One region of the Pseudomonas sp. RSB 5.4 genome, then DNA from elsewhere that is predicted to be linked to it. Evidence: predicted binding sites of a transcription regulator. Region 1 holds the regulator's gene; each other region holds the start of a gene.
The links. The regulator FliA, encoded in region 1, starts transcription of late flagellar genes. The targets are predictions, from matches to a motif close to CTAAAGTTTNNNNNNNNNNNGCCGNTAA.
Positions count from the first base shown of each region.

Region 1 (4,660 bases):
TTCAAGCACCACGTCCATCAGTTCTGCATCAACGCGACGCTCACCCTTGCGCAGGATGTCGAACACGTTTTCGGCGATGTGACAGCACTCCACCAGCTCATTGAGCTGAAGGAAGCCGGCGCCCCCTTTTACAGTGTGGAAACCGCGAAAAATTGCGTTGAGCAGATCTGCGTCATCCGGGCGGCTTTCCAGCTCGACCAGTTGCTCGGACAGTTGCTCAAGAATCTCGCCGGCCTCAACCAGGAAATCCTGAAGGATCTCTTCATCGGCGCCGAAGCTCATTAATGGGGTGCTCCTACAGGTCTAAAAACCTAAACTCAAAATCCAAGGCTGGATAACAAATCGTCCACATCGTCCTGACCGGACACAACGTCTTCTCGTTTATCGGCATGAATCTGCGGACCTTCACCCTGCGAGAGATGTTTTTGTGGATCTTTTTCTGCAAGCATCGCGGCACGGTCGTGTTCGATGCCCGCAAAGCGGTCAACCTGACTGGCCATGAGGACGAGTTTGAGCAAATTGCTTTCGACTTCGGTGACCAGCTGGGTCACACGCTTGATCACTTGACCGGTGAGGTCCTGGTAATCCTGAGCCAGCAGGATGTCGTTGAGGTTGCTCGACACCGCACGGTTGTCCGTGCTGCTGCGTGACAGAAAACCGTCGACCCGGCGCGCCAGCTCGCGGAACTCTTCAGCCCCGACCTCGCGACGCATGAAGCGGCCCCAATCGGTGCTCAGGGCCTGGGCTTCTTCAGCCAGGCCATTGACCACCGGGGTGGCGCTTTCCACCAGATCCATGGTGCGGTTGGCCGCGGCTTCGGTCAGCTTGACCACATAGCCCAGGCGTTCGGTGGCGTCGGTGATTTGCGACACTTCCTCGGCCTGCGGCATGTGCGGATCGATCTGGAAATTGACGATCGCACTGTGCAGTTCGCGTGTGAGCTTGCCCACTTCCTGATACAGGCCGCGGTCACGGGTCTGATTGAGCTCATGGATCAGTTGCACAGCGTCGCCGAACCTGCCTTTTTCAAGGCTCTCGACCAGTTCGACCGCGTGTTTTTTCAGGGTCGACTCGAAATCGCCCTGTGAAGATTCGTTATGCTCCATAGCTCCCCCGCGCGTCATCAGCCGATGCGTTCGAAAATCTTCTCGATTTTGTCTTTCAACGCCTGAGCCGTGAAAGGTTTGACCACGTAGCCGTTCACACCGGCCTGAGCGGCCTCGATGATCTGCTCGCGCTTGGCTTCAGCGGTCACCATCAGCACCGGCAGATGCTTGAGTTTTTCATCGGCACGCACGTGGCGCAGCAAGTCGATACCGGTCATGCCCGGCATGTTCCAGTCCGTTACCAGAAAGTCGATGCTGCCGCTGTTGAGCACCGGAATGGCGGTAGTGCCATCGTCGGCCTCGACGGTGTTGGTGAACCCAAGATCCCGCAGCAGGTTCTTGATGATCCGCCGCATCGTTGAGAAGTCATCAACGATGAGGATTTTCATGTCTTTGTTCAATTCGACCTCCAAGCAGTCTTAAACGCGCCCAGCACCTGGACGCGCCACTTCAATCAATCGGCGCAGCACTCGAAGACTGTCTGGAGCACAACAGAGCAAGACCGGTGCCGTTCATCACCGCACCAGCCTCGTTCGCAGTGTCCCCACACTGCCTTCAGCGCGCTCGCCACTCCCCCAAACGCCCCCGCAAACGGGCCGCGCACTGGCTGTGTAACTGGCTGACCCGCGATTCACTGACGCCAAGGACTTCACCGATCTCCTTGAGGTTCAGCTCTTCGTCGTAGTACAGCGCCAACACCAGTCGCTCACGCTCCGGCAAATTGGCAATCGCGTCCGCCAGCGCCGCCTGGAAGCGTTCATCTTCCAGATCGCGTGACGGCTCAAGATGAGCACTGGCGCCATCCTCGTGCAGCCCTTCGTGTTCGCCGTCCTGCAACAGGTCGTCGAAACTGAACAGCCGGCTGCCCAGGGTGTCATTCAAAATCCCGTAGTAATCGTCGAGACTCAATTGGAGTTCGGCCGCAACCTCGTGATCTTTAGCGTCACGGCCGGTTTTAGCTTCAATTGCCCGAATTGCGTCACTGACCATACGGGTGTTGCGGTGAACCGAGCGCGGTGCCCAATCCCCTTTGCGTACTTCGTCGAGCATCGCGCCGCGGATCCGGATGCCCGCGTACGTTTCGAAACTGGCGCCTTTGCTGGCGTCGTATTTGGTCGAGACTTCGAGCAGGCCGATCATCCCGGCCTGAATCAGGTCTTCAACCTGCACACTCGCCGGCAAGCGCGCCAGCAGGTGATAGGCAATGCGCTTGACCAGTGGCGCGTAACGCTCGATCAACTCGTACTGCGCGTCACGTGCCGACTTCTTGTAGTAGTTCATACCGCTGGCGGTCATAGCACAGGCCCTGCCGTTTGCTGCACGAGGCGCTCGACGAAAAACTCCAGGTGGCCACGCGGGTTGGCAGGCAGCGGCCAGGTATCGACCTTCTGCGCGATCGCCTTGAACGCCAGCGCGCACTTGGAACGCGGAAAGGCTTCATAGACCGCTCGCTGCTTCTGCACTGCCTTGCGCACGCTTTCGTCGTACGGCACCGCGCCGACGTATTGTAAGGCGACGTCGAGGAAGCGATCCGTGACCTTGGTCAACTTGGCGAACAGGTTGCGCCCTTCCTGCGGGCTCTGCGCCATGTTGGCCAGCACGCGGAAGCGGTTCATGCCGTAGTCGCGGTTGAGCAGTTTGATCAGCGCGTAGGCGTCGGTGATCGAGGTCGGCTCGTCGCAGACCACCAGCAACACTTCCTGCGCGGCGCGGACAAAACTGACTACCGAGTCACCAATACCTGCAGCGGTGTCGATCACCAGCACATCGAGGTTGTCGCCGATGTCGCTGAAGGCCTGAATCAGACCGGCGTGTTGTGCCGGGCTCAGGTGCACCATGCTCTGGGTGCCGGAAGCGGCCGGCACGATGCGGATCCCGCCGGGGCCCTGCAACAGCACGTCGCGCAGCTCACAGCGGCCTTCGATGACATCGGCCAAAGTGCGTTTGGGGGTCAGTCCCAGCAGAACGTCGACGTTCGCCAGCCCCAGATCGGCGTCCAGCAGCATGACCCGACGGCCAAGCTCTGCCAGCGCCAGAGACAAGTTCACTGACACGTTAGTCTTGCCGACGCCACCTTTGCCGCCGGTCACCGCGATCACCTGTACGGGATGCATGCTGCCCATGTTATTTCTTTACCTTGTCTTGCATAGACGGAGGCCACATTACTGGCTGCGCGTTCTCAACCGGAACAATGCATGGCAGACCATCGATGTAGGTACAAAAACTGTTCATTACCTCAGCCAACCTGCTTGGTCGGGCTGTGGTAGATATCAGCGAACATGTCAGCCATGGCTTCTTCGCTGGGTTCTTCCTGCATTTGCACGCTGACGGCGCGGCTGACCAATTGATGACGGCGCGGCAGATGCAGATCATCCGGAATCCGTGGGCCGTCGGTCAGGTAGGCGACCGGCAGTTCATGACTGATCGCCAGGCTCAACACTTCGCCAAGGCTGGCCGTCTCATCCAGTTTAGTCAGGATGCAGCCGGCAAGCCCGCAACGCTTGTAACTGTGATAAGCGGCGGTTAGAACCTGTTTCTGGCTGGTGGTTGCCAGCACCAGATAATTTTTTGAACGGATGCCACGCCCGGCCAGACTTTCCAGCTGCATGCGCAGTGCCGGATCGCTGGCCTGCAGGCCGGCGGTATCGATCAGCACCACGCGTTTGCGCAGCAGCGGGTCGAGTGCCTGCACCAGCGACTGGCCCGGATCGACGTGCGTAACCGGCACATTGAGAATCCGCCCCAGGGTCTTGAGTTGTTCCTGGGCGCCGATGCGGAAGCTGTCCATGCTGACCAGCGCAACATTCTGCGCGCCGTACTTGAGCACGTAGCGCGCCGCGAGTTTGGCCAGGGTGGTGGTCTTGCCCATGCCGGCCGGGCCGACCATGGCAATCACCCCGCCCTCTTCCAGCGGCTCGACTTCTGGCACGGCAATCATTCGCGCCAGGTGCGCGAGCAGCATGCGCCAGGCCTGACGCGGTTCTTCGATGTCGGTGATCATCGCCAACAGGTCGCGCGACAACGGTCCGGACAGACCGATACGTTGCAGACGGCGATACAGATTGGCTTGTGCCGGACGGCTGCCTTGCAGCTGATTCCAGGCCAGGGTGCCGAGCTGCACTTCCATCAGCTCACGCAAACTGTTCAATTCGAAACGCATCGAATCCAGCGCACGCGGATCGATGCCGGCGGACGACTGGGCAGGCGCTGGCGCCGGACGCGCCGGGGCGGCGTAAGTCGGTTCGCTCAACGGCTCGGCAGCGGTCAGCGGCAGGCCGGCCGTCAACGGCAGCCCGGCGAACAACTGGCGATTGGTGTTGCCGTCGGCTTCGCCACGCAGGCTCAGTTCGGCCTGGGCGGTAACGATGCGCGACTGGGTCTTGCGCAGCTCGTCCTCGAGTTCCATGTTCGGAACCCGTGGTGCCAGCGCAGACAATTTGTAATCCAGCGCCGCCGTCAGCTCGACGCCGCCGGCAATGCGGCGGTTGCCAATGATGGCGGCATCAGCGCCCAGCTCATCACGAACCAGCTTCATGGCCTGACGCATATCGGCG
Region 1 is NZ_CP146986.1:120,123-124,782, reverse strand. Features, by position in the region: gene V9L13_RS00545 (chemotaxis protein CheA) at 1-282, opposite strand, end outside; gene V9L13_RS00540 (protein phosphatase CheZ) at 318-1,106, opposite strand; gene V9L13_RS00535 (chemotaxis response regulator CheY) at 1,124-1,495, opposite strand; gene fliA (RNA polymerase sigma factor FliA) at 1,662-2,402, opposite strand; gene fleN (flagellar synthesis regulator FleN) at 2,399-3,229, opposite strand; gene flhF (flagellar biosynthesis protein FlhF) at 3,343-4,660, opposite strand, start outside.

Region 2 (4,660 bases), 2.7 Mb from region 1:
CACCGCCGATGGCAACGTGATCAAGGCCAGCCTGAAAGTCTGGGCCGCCGGGATTCGCGCGCCGGGTTTCCTCAAGGACATCGACGGTCTGGAAACCAACCGTATCAATCAGCTGCAAGTGCTGCCGACGTTGCAGACCACCCGCGACGAAAACATTTTCGCCTTCGGTGACTGCGCCGCGTGCCCGCAACCGGGTTCGGATCGCAACGTGCCACCGCGTGCGCAAGCCGCGCACCAACAAGCTTCGTTACTGGCCAAGTCGCTCAAGCTGCGCATCGAAGGCAAGACCCTGCCGGAGTACAAATACACCGACTACGGCTCGCTGATTTCGCTGTCGCGTTTTTCCGCTGTGGGTAACTTGATGGGTAACCTGACGGGCAGTGTGATGCTGGAGGGCTGGCTGGCGCGGATGTTCTACGTGTCGCTGTACCGCATGCACCAGATGGCGCTGTACGGGCCGTTCCGCACGGCGATGCTGATGCTGGGCAGCAAGATCGGTCGCGGCACCGAGCCGCGCTTGAAACTGCATTGATCTAAAACGGTGGGAGCGGGCTTGCTCGCGAAGAGGTCGTGTCATTCAACATTCATGTCGACTGATACACCGCTTTCGCGAGCAAGCCCGCTCCCAAATTGTTTTGCGCAGCTCACAAATCCAGCAATCGATCTCTGTTCATCAGAGCTGGAAGCGCCGCACCATACCTTGCAGCGCGTTGGCCAGTTGCGACAGTTCGTGACTCGACGCGCGGGTCTGATCGGCGCCCGCTGCCGAACGGACCGACAGGTCGCGAATGTTCACCAGGTTACGATCCACTTCCCGCGCAACTTGCGCCTGCTCTTCGGCGGCACTGGCGATCACCAGATTGCGCTCATGAATCTCATGCACTGACGCGGTGATGGTTTCCAGCGCCTCCCCGGCGCGCTCGGCCAACGCCAGCGTGGTCGTGGCCCGTGCAGCACTGGCCTGCATCGAATCCAGCGCCAGGCTTGAACCACTGCGCATGCCCTGCACCATCTGCTCGATCTCCTGCGTCGATTGCTGGGTGCGATAGGCCAGCGCCCGCACTTCATCGGCGACCACCGCAAAACCTCGTCCGCTCTCCCCTGCGCGGGCCGCCTCGATGGCGGCGTTGAGCGCGAGCAGGTTGGTCTGCTCGGCAATGGCACGGATCACATCCAGCACTTTGCCGATGTCCTGTGACTGGTTGGCCAGCGATTGCACCAACTCGCCGGTGTGCTGCACGTCGCTGGCCAGCGCATTGATGGCCGATGCGGTGTCGCTGACCCGCGCCTGTCCCAGTTGCGCCGACTCACTGGATTGACGGGTGGCATCGGACGTCGACACCGCGTTGCGCGCGACTTCTTCAACGGCCGTGGTCATTTCATTGACCGCCGTGGCGGCCTGTTCGATTTCGTTGTTCTGCTGCTGCAGACCTTGTGTGCTGCCGAGCGTCACCGCATTCAGCTCATCAGCAGCGGTGGCCAGTTGCGTGGCCGAACCGCTGATGCCTTGCAGCGTTTCCCGCAGGTTCTGCTGCATGGTCGCCAGCGCCTTGAGCAAACGACTGACCTCATCGTTGCCGTGGGTTTCGATCGGTCGGGTCAGATCGCCCCGGGCCACGCTTTCGGCAGCGCTGACAGCGCTGCTCAGCGGACGGACGATGCTGCGGGTGAGCAACATGGCCAGGGCCACCGTGGCCAGCGCCGCCAGCGCGATGAACAGACTGACGATGGTGCGCGAGGTCTGATAGTGGTCAGCGGATTTCTGGCTTTCAGCGGCCACCTGTCTGGCGAACAGATCCGCCAGGTCATTGAGTTGCTTGCCGGAGCCGTCGACCACGGTTTTCATATCAATCAGCAGCAGTTTGGTCAGTGCGTCACGCTGGCCTTGATCGGCCAGGGTGAAGGATTGCGCGATGCCGGTGCGATATGCGGCAAAGGTTTTTTTGAACTGGTCATAGAGCTGCTGGCCTTCCGGCGTGGTGACCAGTTTGTCGTAGGCGGCGATCTTCTCGCTCAGCTCTTTGTCGCGGGTGTCCATCTGGCTGCGGTAAGTCGCGATGTTCTTCGGATCCTGATCAAGTGCCATGCGCAGGGAAATCGTGCGGATCCGCAGCATCAACTCACGAATCTCGTCGCCGCCGCGAATGCTCGGCAGCCACTGGCTCTCTACCGCGACCTCACTGTCACGGATGCTCGACATCTGCCCCAAGGCAAATACCCCAAGCAACGCCACCAGTACCGCGATCAGGGCAAAACCCAGTGCGGCACGTGGAGCAATATTCAACTGACGAAGCAACATGAGGACGCCCTTATTCTTGTATTGGCCAGATTGAAGGGGCGAACAGCGGCAGTCCCCTCTCGTTAGCGGGCTATCGGCAAGTTGTACGATGACTTGAAGGGAATTGTCTTTCGCGAGGACAAAAAAAATCCCCGTATCTTTCGATACGAGGATTTTCAATATGGTCGGGGTAAGGGGATTCGAACTCCTGACATCCTGCTCCCAAAGCAGGCGCGCTACCGGACTGCGCTATACCCCGGTAAAAAAAAGGCGACCTTTCAAAGATCGCCTTCTTCGATCAGCGCTTTTGGCCTCTGATCTTAAGATTCGATCCCAGCGCTAACTGGTTTCAAAAATGGTGGGTCGTGTGGGATTCGAACCTACGACCAATTGGTTAAAAGCCAACTGCTCTACCAACTGAGCTAACGACCCAAAAATGGTCGGGGTAAGGGGATTCGAACTCCTGACATCCTGCTCCCAAAGCAGGCGCGCTACCGGACTGCGCTATACCCCGGCTTGAAATTGGCTCCGTGACCAGGACTCGAACCTGGGACCCAATGATTAACAGTCATTTGCTCTACCGACTGAGCTATCACGGAACTACATATTTCAATTTACAACAGTGAAACTTGAAGCTTCTCGACATCGTTTTCGCATCGCTGCGTTCGTGTGTCTGAGGCGCGCTATTCTACAACCTAGAACACCTCTGTCAACCCCCTAAATTGCTTTCAAGTTAATGATTTGCAACTTATTTCAGTTTTCAACCCAGTGGGTTGAAACGCTGCCGGTGACTGACTGCGGGGCGCACTTTACAAGCCTTTTCCTTAGAGTTCAACAGCCTAACGAAAAAAAGGCCTCGCAAAGCGAGGCCTTCCTTATTTCATTGGCGTTGAGGCTCAGTCGAAAACGATTTCGTCGTTGACCACTTTGCCGGTTGCCGTGTCGCCTGGCAGGAAATGCCCCGACAGGATCAGCTGCGCCAACGGGTTTTCGATCCAGCGCTGGATCGCACGTTTGAGCGGACGTGCGCCATAAACCGGGTCGTAACCCACGGCAATCAACTTGTCCATCGCTTCCGGACTCAGTTCCAGCTTCAGCTCGCGCTCGGCCAGACGACTGCGCAGACGGCCCAACTGGATCTCGGTGATGCCCGCGATCTGATCCCGCGCCAATGGCTCGAAGATCACCACTTCGTCGACCCGGTTGATGAACTCGGGACGGAAGTGCGACGTCAGCGCGTCCATCACCGCTGCACGCTGGGCCTCACGGTCACCGACCAGTTCCTGGATCTGCGACGAACCGAGGTTCGAGGTCATGACGATCACGGTATTGCGGAAATCCACCGTGCGTCCGTGGCTGTCGGTCAGTCGTCCATCCTCCAGCACTTGCAGCAGGATGTTGAACACATCCGGGTGCGCCTTCTCGACCTCATCCAGCAGGATCACCGAGTAAGGCTTGCGACGCACCGCTTCGGTCAGGTAACCACCCTCCTCGTAGCCAACATAGCCTGGTGGTGCGCCGATCAGCCGTGCCACGGAATGTTTCTCCATGAACTCGGACATATCGATCCGCACCATAGCCTCTTCAGTATCAAAGAGGAATTCGGCCAGCGCCTTGCACAGCTCGGTTTTACCGACACCGGTCGGGCCGAGGAACATGAACGAGCCGCTTGGACGATTCGGATCCGCCAGCCCGGCACGCGAACGCCGTACTGCGTTGGCCACCGCAACCACCGCTTCGTCCTGACCGATCACGCGCTGGTGCAGCAGGCTTTCCATCTTCATCAGCTTGTCGCGCTCGCCTTCGAGCATTTTCGACACCGGAATACCGGTCCACTTCGACACGACTTCGGCGATTTCCTCTTCGGTCACCTTGCTGCGCAGCAACTGGTTTTCGCTCTTGCCGTGCTGGTCGACCATTTGCAGGCTGCGCTCCAGATCCGGGATCACCCCGTACTGCAATTCGGCCATGCGGTTGAGGTCGCCTTTACGGCGCGCCGCTTCCAGTTCCTGACGCGACTGCTCGATCTTTTGCTGAATCTGCGCCGAACCCTGGACCTCGGCTTTTTCCGAGTTCCAGATTTCTTCCAGATCCGAATATTCACGCTCGAGGCGGACGATTTCTTCCTGGAGTTTTTCCAGGCGTTTCATCGCCGCTTCATCGCTTTCTTTCTTCAGTGCCTGGGATTCAACCTTGAGCTGAATCAAACGACGTTCCAGGCGATCCAGCACTTCCGGCTTGGAGTCGATCTCCATGCGAATACGGCTGGCGGCCTCGTCGATCAGGTCGATGGCCTTGTCCGGCAACTGCCGGTCAGTGATGTAGCGATGGCTGAGCTTGGCCGCGGCGATGATCGCGCCGTCGGTGATCGCCACTTTATGG
Region 2 is NZ_CP146986.1:3,632,451-3,637,110, forward strand. Features, by position in the region: gene V9L13_RS16375 (NAD(P)/FAD-dependent oxidoreductase) at 1-532, shown strand, start outside; gene V9L13_RS16380 (methyl-accepting chemotaxis protein) at 674-2,299, opposite strand; tRNA gene V9L13_RS16385 (tRNA-Pro) at 2,461-2,537, opposite strand; tRNA gene V9L13_RS16390 (tRNA-Lys) at 2,635-2,710, opposite strand; tRNA gene V9L13_RS16395 (tRNA-Pro) at 2,716-2,792, opposite strand; tRNA gene V9L13_RS16400 (tRNA-Asn) at 2,802-2,877, opposite strand; gene clpB (ATP-dependent chaperone ClpB) at 3,175-4,660, opposite strand, start outside.
Region 2: the regulator FliA is predicted to act here: its motif matches at 2,370-2,397, upstream of V9L13_RS16380 (methyl-accepting chemotaxis protein).

Region 3 (4,660 bases), 3.0 Mb from region 1:
GTTTTTGGTGGAACTCACAATGTGTGAACACCGAAGATCCAATGTGGGAGCGGGCTTGCTCGCGAAGAGGCCAGTGGCAGCGCCTTAAATTCTGAAGCTACCGACCAACTGCTTCAGCCGCGAAGCCTGCTGTTCCAGATCCGAGCACGCGCGCAACGTCGCCTGCAGGTTCTCGACGCCTTCCTGGTTCAGCGTGTTGATCTCGGTGATGTCGACGTTGATCGACTCGACCACCGCGGTCTGCTCCTCGGTCGCGGTCGCTACCGACTGGTTCATCCCGTCGATTTCGCCGATGCGCTGGGTCACGCTGTTGAGGCGTTCGCCGGCGAGGTTGGCGATTTCCACGCTGTCCTGGCTGTGGCGCTGACTGTCGCTCATGGTGCTCACCGATTCACGGGCGCCGACCTGCAGCTCCTCGATCATGGTCTGCACCTGCTGCGCCGATTCCTGGGTGCGGTGCGCCAGGTTGCGCACTTCGTCGGCGACCACGGCAAAGCCGCGTCCGGCCTCACCGGCCCGCGCCGCTTCGATCGCCGCGTTAAGCGCCAGCAGGTTGGTCTGCTGGGAGATGCTGGTGATCACTTCCAGAATCTGCCCGATGTTCACGGTTTTGCTGTTCAGCGACTCGATGTTGCTGCTGGAGGCGCTGAGCATGCTCGACAGTTGATTCATCGCCTTGATGCTGCGATCCACCACTTGCTGGCCGTCTTCGGCGAGGCCGCGGGCGTCACTGGCCTGGTTCGAAGCTTGCGCGGCGTTGCGGGCGATTTCCTGGGCGGCGGCGCCCAACTGATTGATCGCGGCGGCGACGCTGCTGGTGCGCGAGGCTTGCTGATCGGAGTTGTACATCGACGAGTTGGACGCCGCGACCACGCGCAACGCGACCTCGTTGACTTGCCCGGTGGCCGAAGACACTTCGCGGATCGAGCCGTGAATACGCTCGACGAAACGGTTGAATGCGGTACCCAACACACCGAATTCATCGTTATTGACGATGGTCAGGCGCTTGGTCAGGTCGCCTTCACCGTCAGCGATGTCTTCCATGGCGCGGGTCATGACGTGCAGTGGCTGGATCAGCAGGCGAATCAGCATGCCCAGCAGCGCGATGATGATGACCACCGCAATCACCGTGGCAATCACCGCCGAGGTGCGGAACTCACTGAGCATCGCGAAGGCTTTGTCCTTGTCCACCGACAAACCGATGTACCAGTTGACCGAAGGCAGGCCTTTGATCGGGGTGAAGCTGACGATGCGGGTCTTGCCATCGACGGTGATTTCACTGAAGTCGCTGCTGATGCGCGGGGTGTCCTGCGGATAGGCTTCTTTCAGCGACTTCATCACCAGCGCCTTGTCCGGGTGCACCAGGATCTTGCCGTCGGCGCTGACCAGGAACGCGTAGCCCATGCCGGAGAAGTCCCGGGCGGTGAGGGTGTCGACCAGGGTTTGCAGGCTCAGGTCACCGCCCACCACGCCAACGCTCTGGCCGGCCTTTTTCGAGGCGGTGGCGATGGAGATGATCAACTGCCCGGTGGCGGCGTCGATGTACGGCTCGGTCAGGGTCGACGCGCTGCTGCTCTCGGCCCCTTTGTACCAAGGGCGCACCCGTGGATCGAAGCCGTCCGGCATCTTCACGTCCGGGCGGATGGTGAAGTGACCGGTGGCATCGCCGAGGTAAGTGGCCATGAACGTCGAGGTCAGGGATTTCTGTTCCAGCAGGCTGGCGACGTTGGCGGGTTCCGGATTGATGGCGATGTTCTGGGCGGCGTTCTCGACCAGCAGAATGCGCCCGTTGAGCCAGGTCTGGATGTTATCGGCAGTGACTTCGCCCATCTCGTTGAGATAGTTGTTCAGGTCAGCGCGGATCGCGTTGCGTTGCAGCCAGTCGTTGTACAGCGTGAACGAGGCGAAAGCGGCGATGACGATGAGGCCGGCGGCAAGCAAAATTTTATGGCTGAAGCGCAGATTTTTGTTCATGGCTTGGGGTTCCGCTAAGGTCTTAATGTCCTGGGCGTGCTTTTATAAAGGCGCGCAATATGGGCAAGGGTGAAACAAACTGATATTTCCGACTCTCCTTAGGGAAATGTCCGACCGACTTTTCAGTCAGGTTCTCGCCTTTATCTATCGGCCATACCGGATTAAAGATTAACCATAGGTGACAAAATGCCTGACACATCGCAACTCGTTATCGGCGCCGATCTGGCGGGGCAACCGATTGCTCAGGCCATGCGCCTGGCGAACCGCCACGGGCTGATCGCCGGTGCGACCGGGACTGGCAAGACCGTGACTTTGCAGCGTCTTGCCGAAGCATTCAGTGATGCCGGCGTCGCGGTGTTCGCCGCTGACATCAAGGGCGACCTGTGCGGGCTGGGTGCTGCCGGCAATCCGCAGGGCAAGGTCGCCGAGCGCATCGCCGGCATGCCTTGGCTCGATTACAAGCCGCAGGCCTATCCGGTGACGTTGTGGGACATTCACGGCGAATCCGGTCATCCGTTGCGCACTACGTTGAGTGAAATGGGCCCGTTGCTGATCGGCAGCCTGCTGGAGCTGACCGACAGCCAGCAGGCCGCGCTGTACGCGGCCTTTAAAGTAGCGGACCGCGAAGGCCTGTTGCTGCTGGACCTGAAAGACCTCAAGGCGCTGCTCAATCACCTCAAGGACAATCCGCAGCTGCTCGGCGAAGACGCCGCGCTGATGACCACCGGTTCCAGTCAGGCGCTGTTGCGTCGGCTGGCGACCCTGGAGCAGCAGGGCGCTGAAGCCTTGTTCGGCGAACCGGCGCTGCAACTGGAAGACATTCTGCAACCGGCCGCCGATGGCCGTGGGCGCATTCATTTGCTCGATGCCAGCCGCCTGGTCCACGAAGCGCCGAAGGTCTACGCGACCTTTCTGCTGTGGCTGCTGGCCGAGTTGTTCGAGCAGTTGCCGGAGCGCGGCGATGCCGACAAACCGCTGCTGGCGTTGTTCTTCGATGAGGCGCACCTGTTGTTCGGCGATACGCCCAAGGCGTTGCAGGACCGGCTTGAGCAAGTGGTGCGATTGATCCGCTCCAAGGGCGTCGGGGTGTATTTCGTTACTCAGTCGCCGAGTGATTTGCCGGACAGCGTGCTGGCGCAACTCGGTCTGCGGATCCAGCACGGCTTGCGCGCGTTCACCGCCAAGGAACAGAAATCCCTGCGTGCGGTGGCGGATGGTTTTCGGCCAAATCCGGCGTTTGACACCTTGTCGGTGCTGACGGAGCTCGGCATCGGCGAAGCGTTGGTCGGTTCGCTTGCCGAGAAGGGAACACCGGAAATGGTCCAGCGGGTGTTGGTGGCACCGCCGCAATCGCGGATCGGGCCGTTGAGCGAAACCGAGCGCACGATGCTGATTGCCGGCTCGCCGTTCAAGGGCCGTTATGACAAGCCGATTGATCGTGAGTCGGCGTACGAAATCCTGATGGGCCGCAAGGATCTGGCGCCGCCGGCAGAAACACCGGCCGGCAAGCCGGCAGCCGAGGAACCGAGCCTGGCCGATCGTGCCGGGGAGTTTCTGGGGACGGCGGCGGGGCAAGCGCTGAAGTCGGCGATGCGCCAGGCGGCCAATAATCTGGGTAAACAACTGGTGCGCGGCTTGATGGGCTCGTTGCTCGGTGGCAGCAAACGGCGTTGAGCCAAACTGTGGGAGCGGGCTTGCTCGCGAAAGCGGGCTGCCAGTTAACAATAATGTTGACTGAAAGGACGCCTTCGCGAGCAAGCCCGCTCCCACATTGGATAAGTGGCAGTTTTCTGGATTGAGATCAGGATTTGTCTTTGGCGTGTGCCGCCAGGCGCTCAAGTGCCGCACGCAGAGCGGGATCGCTGATCCCGTCCGCCGTTGACTGAATCGTCTGCGCGGCATCCGTCGACAGATCCATCGAGTGTCCGCTTGCCCGGCGCTGGACCAGCGGCGGTTGCACGCGGAACTGGATGCGCGTCAGGTTGGCGAATTCTTCGAACAGTTGCAGTTGGCGTTGCAGGCGTTTTTGCTGGTAGCGCAGGCGCGTCGCCCAGTGTCCGTCAGTCACCACCAGCGTCAATTGGCCTTCGCGCCACTTGGCCACGTGGCAATGTTCGCGGGCGGCAGGTTGCAGCTGGCTTTCGAGCAGGCGCTGCAGATGCCCCAGGCGTTGGGCATGGCCGAGCAGAGCCTTGAGGGGTTTGGCTTCGCGAAGCAGAGCGGCGGGTGCCCTGGCTGTAAGGGGGCGAAATGCCATGTTCGAACACCTGAGGTAACAGAAGCGCCATGGTAGCAGAAAGCAACGGAACCACTCGCCCATTGCTTTTGTCCCTGCTTTACCCATTAAATCAACGACTAACTTCGTCCCTTGATGGGTTGAAGTTGAGCAAAACGCCCTTATTTTAAGTGAGCCCCGTCAAAGCGCAGTGCCAGCATCGTGGAATATCGCCACTTTCCTCACCACCGTTTCCGGGTAGAATGCTCGTTCGCATGCGGCCATGAGGGCTGCACGGGCGACTCACGGGGCCGCCCTCCATCCCTTTAGTGTGGAAGATCCTGCCGATATGTTTGCGCCTTTGTTAAAGAAACTTTTTGGAAGCAAGAACGAGCGTGAAGTCAAACGCATGCTCAAGACGGTGCAGCTCGTCAATGCCTTCGAAGAGCAAATGGTGGCCCTTTCGGACGA
Region 3 is NZ_CP146986.1:3,152,392-3,157,051, reverse strand. Features, by position in the region: gene V9L13_RS14255 (methyl-accepting chemotaxis protein) at 85-1,974, opposite strand; gene V9L13_RS14250 (helicase HerA-like domain-containing protein) at 2,161-3,648, shown strand; gene V9L13_RS14245 (DciA family protein) at 3,776-4,231, opposite strand; gene secA (preprotein translocase subunit SecA) at 4,539-4,660, shown strand, end outside.
Region 3: the regulator FliA is predicted to act here: its motif matches at 2,119-2,146, upstream of V9L13_RS14255 (methyl-accepting chemotaxis protein).